DNA from 3 places in the Stenotrophomonas sp. T8 genome. Region 1 is predicted to be linked to each of the others. Evidence: predicted binding sites of a transcription regulator. Region 1 holds the regulator's gene; each other region holds the start of a gene.

What was found. The regulator FliA, encoded in region 1, starts transcription of late flagellar genes. The targets are predictions, from matches to a motif close to TAAAGTTTNNCNNNCNNNGGCCGATAA.
Region 2: a site for FliA is predicted at 1,378-1,404, ahead of ACSDHM_RS04510 (methyl-accepting chemotaxis protein). Genes of this name have one in related genera too.
Region 3: a site for FliA is predicted at 1,825-1,851, ahead of ACSDHM_RS16915 (methyl-accepting chemotaxis protein). Genes of this name have one in related genera too.

Annotation. Positions count from the first base shown of each region.
Region 1 is NZ_CP195329.1:1,736,625-1,739,897, reverse strand. Features, by position in the region: gene flhF (flagellar biosynthesis protein FlhF) at 1-63, shown strand, start outside; gene ACSDHM_RS08200 (MinD/ParA family ATP-binding protein) at 50-937, shown strand; gene ACSDHM_RS08195 (RNA polymerase sigma factor FliA) at 934-1,677, shown strand; gene cheY (chemotaxis response regulator CheY) at 1,735-2,127, shown strand; gene ACSDHM_RS08185 (protein phosphatase CheZ) at 2,127-2,732, shown strand; gene ACSDHM_RS08180 (chemotaxis protein CheA) at 2,735-3,273, shown strand, end outside.
Region 2 is NZ_CP195329.1:955,707-958,979, reverse strand. Features, by position in the region: gene ACSDHM_RS04510 (methyl-accepting chemotaxis protein) at 1-1,346, opposite strand, end outside; gene ACSDHM_RS04505 (hypothetical protein) at 1,557-1,949, opposite strand; gene ACSDHM_RS04500 (hypothetical protein) at 2,093-2,347, opposite strand; gene ACSDHM_RS04495 (DUF2628 domain-containing protein) at 2,403-3,273, opposite strand, start outside.
Region 3 is NZ_CP195329.1:3,644,933-3,648,205, reverse strand. Features, by position in the region: gene ACSDHM_RS16925 (ABC transporter substrate-binding protein) at 1-565, opposite strand, end outside; gene ACSDHM_RS16920 (arylamine N-acetyltransferase family protein) at 838-1,677, opposite strand; gene ACSDHM_RS16915 (methyl-accepting chemotaxis protein) at 1,880-3,273, shown strand, end outside.

The DNA of each region.
Region 1 (3,273 bases):
GAAGATTTGCGCCGAGCGGCCGATATGCCCTGCAACCCGGAGTTGAACCATGCCGTCGCGTGAGTACGCCAAGCTGACCAAGACCTTCCCGCTGTCGGCCACCCGCAGCGAGCCGCTCGGCCCTGTGCGCACCATCGCCGTGACCGGCGGCAAGGGCGGCGTGGGCAAGACCAACGTGTCGGCCAACCTGGCCGTGGCGCTGGCCGGCATGGGCAAGCGCACGCTGCTGCTGGACGCCGACCTCGGCCTGGCCAACATCGACGTGATCCTGGGCTTGAACCCCACCTATACGCTGGCCGACCTGGTTGCCGGCCGCTGCTCGCTGGACGACGTCATCGTCGAAGGCCCGAACGGCGTGCTGGTGGTCCCGGCCGCGTCCGGCCGCCGGCACATGGCCGAGCTGGCCCCGGCCGAGCACGTCGGCCTGGTCAACGTGTTCTCCGAGCTGGAACGCGAGCTGGACATCATGGTGGTGGACACCGCCGCAGGCATCACCGACGGCGTGCTGACCTTCTGCCAGGCCGCGCAGGACACCGTGGTGGTGGTTTGTGACGAGCCGGCTTCAATCACCGACGCCTACGCGCTGATCAAGGTGCTCTCGCGCGAACGTGGCGTGGACCGCGTCCAGGTGGTGGCCAACATGGTGCGCGACCCCAACGAGGGCCGCGTACTGTACGAGAAGCTGACCCGCGTCTGCGAGAAGTTCCTCGCCGATGTCTCGCTGAACTATCTGGGCTGCGTGCCGCAGGATGACTGGCTGCGCCTGTCGGTGCAGCGCCAGCAGCCGGTGGTGAAGGCCTACCCGTCCAGCCCGTCCGCACTGGCCATCACCGAGATCGCGCGCCGCACGGCCCGCTGGCAGGCGCCCACCGAACCACGCGGCGGCGTCGAGTTCTTCCTCGAACGCATCCTCAAGCAGCGCGGGGTGGCGGCATGAAAGGCGCGGCCCAGTACAGGGAAGTCCAGCGCTCGGCGGCCAACGACGTCATCGCCCAGCACTCGGACCTGGTGCGGCGCATCGCCCACCATCTGGCCGCGCGCCTGCCGGCCAGCGTCGAAGTCGACGACCTGATCCAGGCGGGCATGATGGGCCTGATCGAGGCTTCGCGCAGCTACGACGCCGACCAGGGCGCCTCGTTCGAGACCTATGCCTCGATCCGTATCCGTGGCTCGATGATCGACGAGATCCGCCGTGGCGACTGGGTGCCGCGCTCGGTGCACCGCCGTGCACGCGATGCTGCGGCCACCATCCGCCGCCTGGAACAGAGCAGCGGCCGAGCCGCCAGCGCCACCGAAGTGGCCGCCGCGATGGAGATGCCACTGCCCGAGTACCTGCGCCTGATGGAAGACGCCGCGCGTGGCCAGGTGCTGAGCCTGGAGTCGCGCATCGAGGACCAGGGCGAGCTGGACACGGTCGCCCAGGGTGGCCCGACCCCGCAGCAGGTGCTGGAGCGCAGCGAGTTCGGCCGCGAGCTGGGCAAGGCCATCGGCCATCTGCCCGAGCGCGAACAGCTGGTGCTCTCGCTCTACTACGAGCAGGAACTCAATCTGAAGGAGATCGGCGCGGTGCTCGGCGTGAGCGAGTCGCGGGTCTGCCAGATCCACGGCCAGGCGGTGCTGCGCCTGCGCGGCCGGCTGAAGGTATTCGAGGCCGTCGACGCCGGCCTCGAAGAATGAACATCCCCGAGGCAGCTGCCCCCGGCCGCCCGGAATGAACAACAAAGGAACTCTGCTTTGAACAAGAACATGCGCATCCTGATCGTGGACGACTTCTCGACCATGCGTCGCATCGTCAAGAACCTGCTGGGCGATCTGGGCTTCACCAACACCGCCGAAGCCGAGGACGGGCATGCCGCGCTGTCGCTGCTGCAGAGCCAGCCGTTCGATTTCGTGGTCACCGACTGGAATATGCCGGTCATGACCGGCATCGAGCTGCTCAAGGCGATCCGTGCCGACGCCAAGCTGAAGACCCTGCCGGTGCTGATGGTCACCGCCGAAGCCAAGCGCGAGCAGATCATCGAAGCGGCCCAGAACGGGGTGAACGGCTACATCATCAAGCCGTTCACCGCGCAGACGCTGGAAGAGAAGCTCGGCAAGATCTTCGAACGCCTGGCGGCCAGCGCCTGATGGACACCACGGTCGACAAGAATGCCCTCGCCCTGCGCCTGCAGGAAGCACTGGACGCACTGGAGTCCGGTGACGAAACCGCCTGGCGGCAACGCATCGACGGACTGGTCGCGCTGCGCACGCAGCCGATGATGAGCGGCCTCTCGCGGCTGGCCCGCGAGCTCGGGCAGGCCCTGGGTGAACTGCCGACCGTGCCCAGCGAGGCCGGCGAACTGGACGATGCCTGCGCACGCCTGGACCACGTGGTGGCGATGACCGAACAGGCGACGCACCGCACCCTGGACCTGGCCGAGGAATGCCGCAGCCTGACCGAACAGCTGCGCGCCGAAGGCCTGCAGCCCGGCCAGGATGCACAGCTCGAGCGCATCCGCCACAACCTCACCGAGATCGCCCTGACCCAGAGCTACCAGGACCTGACCGGGCAGATCATCCGTCGCGTGGTCGGCATCGTCCGCCGCGTGCACGAGGGCTTCGGCGCGCTCGGCCTGCCGCCGGAACAGCATCGCACCGATCCGGAACTGGCCGGGCCGGCACTGAAGGGACTGGACCGCCACGCGGTCTCGCAGAACGACGCCGACGACCTGCTGTCGGACCTGGGGCTGTAAGCATGAGCGCGGTATCCGACGACATCACTGCCGATTTCATCATCGAGGCGCAGGAAATCCTGGATCGCCTGGGCGAACAGCTGGTGTCGCTGGAGCAGGCACCACAGGACACCGAGCAGCTCAACGCGGTGTTCCGGGGCTACCACACGCTCAAGGGCGGCGCCGGCTTCCTCGGCGTCACCGCCATGGTCGAGTTGTGCCACGCCGCCGAAGAAGCGCTGGGCATCGCGCGCGCGGGCCAGGCCGTGCTGCAGGCCCATCACTTCGATGCCGCCCAGCAATCGCTGGACTACCTGCAAGCGATGCTGGATGCAGTTTCCTCCGGCACCGAGCCGGGCTATGCGCCGCCGGAGCTGATCGCCCAGTTCGACATGCATGGCGGTGCCGTGGCTGCACCCGCCGCCGCAACAGCTCCCGCTGCGGGTGGCAGCGACCTGATCACCGACGACGAGTTCGAGGCCCTGCTCGACCAGCTGCACGGCGGCAACGCACCGACTGCGGTCGCGCCGGCAAAGAAGGCTGACGACGGCCTGATCAGCGA
Region 2 (3,273 bases), 780 kb from region 1:
CTGGACTGGATGCGGCCGACAATCTGCTTGAGCTGATCGACGGTGGCGTTGCAGTCATCGCGCATGCGGGCGAACACGCCGTGGAAATCACCTTGCATGCGTACGGTGAGGTCACCGCGCGAAATAGCCTGCAGCAGCGTCGACACCTGTACCAGGTTCTCGTCGGTGGTCTGCATCAGACGATTGAGCCCGGCCACCATGTCGCGGAAATCGTAGGCGAAGCGACCTTCGTCACCGCGCAGGCTGAAGTCGCCTGCCGCGGCCGCTGTCGCCAACCGGCGGATCTCGCTGTTGATCGCCGACAGGCTGGTCTTGGTCTCGTCCATTGCCTGGGTGATCGCCGCCTTCTCGCCCGGCAGCGGATCCATGTCCACCGACAGGTCGCCACGGGCGTAATGCTTCATCACTTCGATCAGCCGGTTCTGCACCTGCACGTGCGAGCCGACCAGCGCATTCGTCTCGTGCACCATGCGCCCGTAGTCGCCGGGGAAGGCACCTTCGTCCATGCGATAGCTGAGGCTGCCTGCATCGTGCTGACGGGCCAACTCGCCCTGCGCCGCCATCACCGACTGCAACTGCGCCTGCATGTGCTGCATCGACCTGAGCAGCTGCGTCACCTCATCGTTGCCGGACGCGTCGATGCTGTTGTCCAGCCGCCCGTTGGCGATGCCGTCGGCCAGCTTCACCGCACCTTCCAGCGGGCGGGTCAGGCTGCGGGTGATGGCCCACGCGGCCAGCGAGCCCAGTATCAGGCTCAGCACGCCGAACACGATCGACAGCGTGCCGGTCCAGGATTCGGTTGAACGGTATTCCTCGCGGCTGCGCGCGGTCAGTGTCTCCTGATGCCGCAGCAGGGTCGAGATCGTCTCGTTCCATGCGGTAGCCAGTCCGTGCTCGGCGAGCAGTTCCTTGGCCGCACCGTCAAAATCACCCGCCTTCATGCGCTCGTGCAGATGCTGGGTGGAGGCGTCTGTCGCCTTGCGTGCCGCGTCGATTTTCGCAACCAGGGCATCGCCGGTGGCGTCGCGTGGAATCTTGATGTACTTGGCCCAGATACCATCGTAGGTCTGCGACAGCTCCTGCGCTTTCTGATAATCCTTGTCGAAATCCTCGCCGCGCTTGATCACCATCAGCCTGCGGTGCATCAACACTGCGTTGTTGGTATCCAGCATCTCGTTCAACAGCCGCATCTTCACCATGTTGACGTCCACCACTTTCGAGAACTGGGCAGACTTCAGATGGTTTCCGTACAGCGCCAGGCCGACGATGGCCACGATGAACAGCAGCAGCAAACCGAACCCGGCACCCAGCCGGGATCCCACTCGGAGGTTGCGTAAGGCGAGCATCTCAATTCCCTTGATCATGGCCGTATGATCGATGGCGGCGCAGGCAAGGGAAACTTTATAGGGCGATATTATTATATCGATCCAAAACTCTGGAACTGTGCAGACAGGTGTGAAAGCGGGCGACCCACGAGGGCGTTATATCCAGAAGGCATATCGCCACGTGTACCGAGAATAGGATAAGGCCGGGGCCTGCCGCCCCGCTATCTGGCATTACAGGGCAACAGGCCCCGGGAAGACCAGAGCCTTCCCGAGACTTGCCGCATAGACGCTCTCGAACTGGAAGGAGAGCACAAACTGGAACTCGCACGTCGCGGCGTAACGCTTGATGAAGTGGCATATTTCCTCCCAGGCACGTTCAAACCCGCTCGCGCGGAAATGAAACGAGCCGAGCAGGCCCACCTGCCACGAGGCCTCAATCCCTTCCGCTACGACAGCTTCCGGCGGGTCGACGATGCCGAACCCGAAGCCAGTGTTGGATGCTGGAAGATATCCACGCAGACCGTCAGTACCGTCGGAGTACTCGGCCTGGATCGAATCCAGGGCGTGCAGCACGGCACCCAGATCGGCACCGGCTTCGACTTCCAGAAACAGCGAAATGCTCATTATCGAACCATCAATCTGAAGCCAACAGCTTCATGACTCGGCATGGCCACTTTCGTCTTCGGCTTCATTTCTGTCCTGAAGAATTCCTGATTCATACGGACTACCCCTGCCCACCTTACCCATGGGAGCTCGCAACAATCCGGCTACCGCTTCAGATCAGTGTAGGTAGCACTCATATCCTTTATGCCCTCCTCGCTGTTCCCCATGGACGCTCTCACCGCGTCCAACCAGTCCTCCCACGCACCTGGATCCGTGGGGCTTCGATCCTCCTTAAGACTCCAGCCAAGTGAACCCAGCAGCCCCCCGATCTCATCGCTGGGGCCGCGGGAATAGTCGATCTGGAGGAAGTAGAACATCGCCATGTAAGCTTCCTCGATCGTCAAGAGCTGTTCTTTCACCAATAATCTCCCTGCATGCACCATTTCCAGAGCGACTCTCGCCGGATGTCAGCGATCACAATCCAATGAGGGTATGCCGGTTGAAGAACCGCATCTTCCCCTCGATCGTGAAGTCCGTGCGCCTGATTTCACCCAGCATCATCTCGCGTTGGGCGTCGTTCAACGTGCACGGCTCCAGAACATTGGCCTCCAGCACTCGCCCCGGGGGCGCCAGTCGCAGCTCGACAATGCAGGCATTGCCCTCGATGGGGACACCTGCTGGCCACGCCGTCATTGTGATCGCACGCATTTGCTCCTGGTACGCCACCCGCTCTGCTTCCTCCATCTGCGGGTCCGGCAGATACGGCGGGTTCGCCGCCACGTGCACAGCAGACTGCGTGGGCGTTGGCTCTGATATCGAACCAACGATCAGTTTGATCAGGGTGTTCTGTGAGGCCGTTACCGCCAAGGCGATCACCAGAGCGGTGTAGCTGACACCACCAGCCTTCTGCAGCTCAAGGTGCCGCCGATGTGCCCCGCGATGCTCGGCATCAACCTTGCGGACAATCCTTCGGCAATGCGACAGGTACAGCGGATTCGCCAGAATTCCTGCAAGTACGCGAAACACCAGGAAAGAGAGCAAGGACAACCATGGCAGCCCCAGCAGCACGAAGGTGGTCATCAGCAACGGCGAAAGGATGAACCAGATCGCGCCCCACGCATGCATGCGCCGGAAGAAGAACCAGAGTGACGAGAACAGGAATGCCGGCCAGTTCCATCGCCTTGGCGCCCTGCCGCTTGCTTCGTACAGCCTCCAGTGACGGAGATAGGCGCGGAACCTGTCACCTACCACGATCGCCAGTGCTTCCTTCTCGCTCAACCCATCTGACGTTGCATCTGTGCTCTGCACCGCTTCACCGACGGCGCTGCCGAAGGTGGGTTCAATC
Region 3 (3,273 bases), 1.9 Mb from region 1:
AACGGTCAGCCAGCACGCGGTGGCCGGGATGCGCCCGCGCCCATGCTTGCAGCGGCTGGCGCACGCCGGCGGCGGCATCCAGGCGCTGCAGATCGAACAGGGTGATCGCAGCCGCCGACGTCTCGGCCCGTTCGATCGTGGCGTGGCGCAGTTCGCGGCTGAGAAACAGATCGTAGGCTGCACCGCGGCCCACCGCGATGCGCAGCCCCTCGCGGTCGAGGTCGGTCACCTGCTGCGCGGGACTGTCCTCGCGCACCAGATAGGTGCCTTCGATCTCCACGTACGGAGCACTGAAGGCGATGCGGTCGGCACGTGCCGGATCGATGGCCAGGAAGGCCAGATCCCAGCCGTCTTCGCCTGCCGCAGCGACCACCGAGGCTGCGGCATCGTGACAGGTGAAGCGTGCCTGCACACCCAGGCGCTGCGCCAATATCGCGGCCAGCTCCACCGACGGTCCGCGCGGCGAGTGCGCATCGCCCTGCGCCAGCACCGGGTTGCCCAGGTTGATCGCCACGCGCAGGAAGCCCTGCGGTGCCAGCGCACTTTGGTGATCGGCCAGGGACATGCAGGACTCCGCGAGGAAAGGGGCACCCAGCATGCCAGCGCTGCCCTGCAAGGAGTGTCATGCTGCACGACTGCAGGATGGCCTACCTTCCGTTTGCCGACGAGGCCGCAGGTGTGGGCATGGACTTGGAGGTGAGCCTGGAGCGTGGCCGAGATCTGCGAAAGTGAAGGCAACCCGATTGCGTTGCAGGCGCGCACGGTTCCGTAGAGCCGAGCCCATGCTCGGCTGCTGTTGACCCAGCCGCCCAAGCTCAGCCGGGCATGGGCTCGGCTCTACAAGGTCGCGGCGCGTGAGCGCTGCAGCCAGTCGTTGATCGCCGGATCGAGCCGCGGGTCTTCGGGCAACTGCATGCCGAAGCGTTGCTGCAGCACGTCGCGCACGTCGGCAACATCGTGCAGCGGACGCTTGTCCGGTGCCTGGCCGGGGCGGTACTCGGTGTAGTTGCCGCTGCCGATGGTGCGTCGCCAGTCCGGCCCGGTCAGCGACGCGCGCAGTTGGCCAGGGAAGCTGGAGTCGGGATGGGTGCACACGTACCAGTTGCCCACCACGTTGTCGATCGGTGCGGGCACGTGCAGGTCGAAACGGTACATCGCCCGCCAGCCGTCACCGGATTCGGCGTACAGCACGAAATCCCCCTCGCCAGGCAGCCGCTGCAGCAGATAGCGTTCGTGCGGCGTGGCCTGCGGCTGCGGATCATGCAGCCGCAGCGGCACGGTCGGGGTCAGGCTGCCGAAACCGGCATCCACCAGCCAGTCATCGCCGTCCACCTGCACGCGCAGCAGCAGGTGGGTCCGTGCGGTCAGTTCGCCGTCCTGGGCAGCCAGCAGCACGCGCGCGGTCAATGGCTGCGCATCGAAGCCCAGCGCCTGCAGCAGCGACAGCAGGCCCCCATTGAGTTCGAAGCAGTACCCGCCACGGCGCTCGTCCAGCAGCTTGCGCTGCACGCTGTCCAGGTCGATCGGTACCGCATCGCGCAGCAGGCAGCTGAGGGTCTCGAACGGCAGCACTGCGTTGTGGCGCTGCTGCAGCAGGGTCAGGCCGGCCAGCGTCCGCGGTGGCGGTGCATCCAGCTGCAGGCGCTGCAGGTAGCGGGGGACATCGAGCGTCGTCATGGCGGCACCGGGCGGGGAGGAACGTCCACTGTGCTCCCCCAACCGGGGCTGAGGTCAAGGGCGCTGGTCGTGTCACGCCAGCGTCGCCTGCACCCGGTACAAAGGCCGCGTCCGCCAATCACCGCTGGGCCAGGACGACGAAAGTTCTAAAGTTGCCTTGAATCCGGCCGATACAGGTGTGTCCTTCTGCCTGGAGTCTGTCATGTCGGCCGTTGTCTCCCACCTCCGGTCCCTGCGCACGCGGCTTGCGGCGCTGCGCCCGGCGTCCTCCGGCCTGCTGCTGTGGCTGCAACCGCATCGGCTGAGCGTAGCCAACAAGCTCAAGGCGACCTTGTGGGTCTGTGGCCTGGGACTGGTCGCAATCGCAGCCGTCTACGCCTGGACCGGGCATGCCAGCACGCAGGCTGCGCGCAGCCAGGCCAGCTACCAGCGCGGCAGTGACCTCGCCGCGCGCCTGGCCACGCGGGTGGCCGAAGCGCGCCGCCTGCAGATCCAGTATGCACGCAGTTTCGATGATGCCGACCGCGCGCAGCTGCTGGCCACGCAAAAGGCGCTGCAGCACGATCTGCAGGCGCTGCGCACGATGCCGATGGATGCCGGCCGGCGCAAGGCCCTGCAGGCGTTGACCGAAGCTGCAGGCGCGTTCTCGCAGGGTGTGGCCGCCCTGTTCGAACGGGTCGACGAGATGGGCCGTGGTGAGGCCGGCCTCGCCGCGCAGCTGCAACAGGCTGCAGACACGCTGCAGGGGCAGGTGGATGCGCAGCAGCGGGATGCGCTGGCGTTGTCCCTGCAGAAGATGCGGCGGCAGGAGGCACTGCTGCTGCTCGACGGTGATTCCACCCACGCCGACCGCGCCAGTGAAGAAAAGCTGCCGTTCGATCTCGCGCTGGCGGGCCTGCCCGCGGATGCGCAGGACACCCTGCGCACCGGAATGGAGGCGTATCAGGCCGCATTGCTGGGGTATACCGCTGCCCGTGTCGGCCTGGATGTGGAAGCGCAGTCGCTGCTGGATACCGCTGCGGGCGTAGCGCCTGCGCTGGCCGCATTCCAGCAGGCACAGGCCGCGGCACTGGCCCGTGCCCAGGCCCGCCAGCTGGCTGGTGCGCGCACGATGAGCGTGCTGTTTGCATTGACCGTGCTGCTGGTCGCCGGTGTGCTGATCACCAGCCTCGTGCTGGTGCTGCGTGCAGTGCGCCAGCCGATCCAGGACACCCTGCACTTCGCCAGCGACATCGCCGACGACCGCCTGGACACCACCCTGCGCGTCTACAACGCCAACGACGAGATCGGCCAGCTGGCGCAGCGCCTGGTCGACATGCAGCAGCGCCTCCGCGCGCGTATCGAGACCGAGCGTGCCGTGGCGCGCGGCAACACCCGGGTGCGCCAGGCATTGGACAGTGCGCAGACCGGTTTGATGGTGATCGATGCGGAAGGGCAGGTCGCCTACGCCAACCCGGCACTGCTACAGCTGCTTGACCTGCGGAACGAAGCGCTGGTGGGCAGCGACGCGGTACGCCTGCATCCGGCGTTGGCCAGCCTGGCCGGCGTGCGCCAGCGCGAAGAGCGCGAGATCGGCCATGCTGGCACGCGTTACCA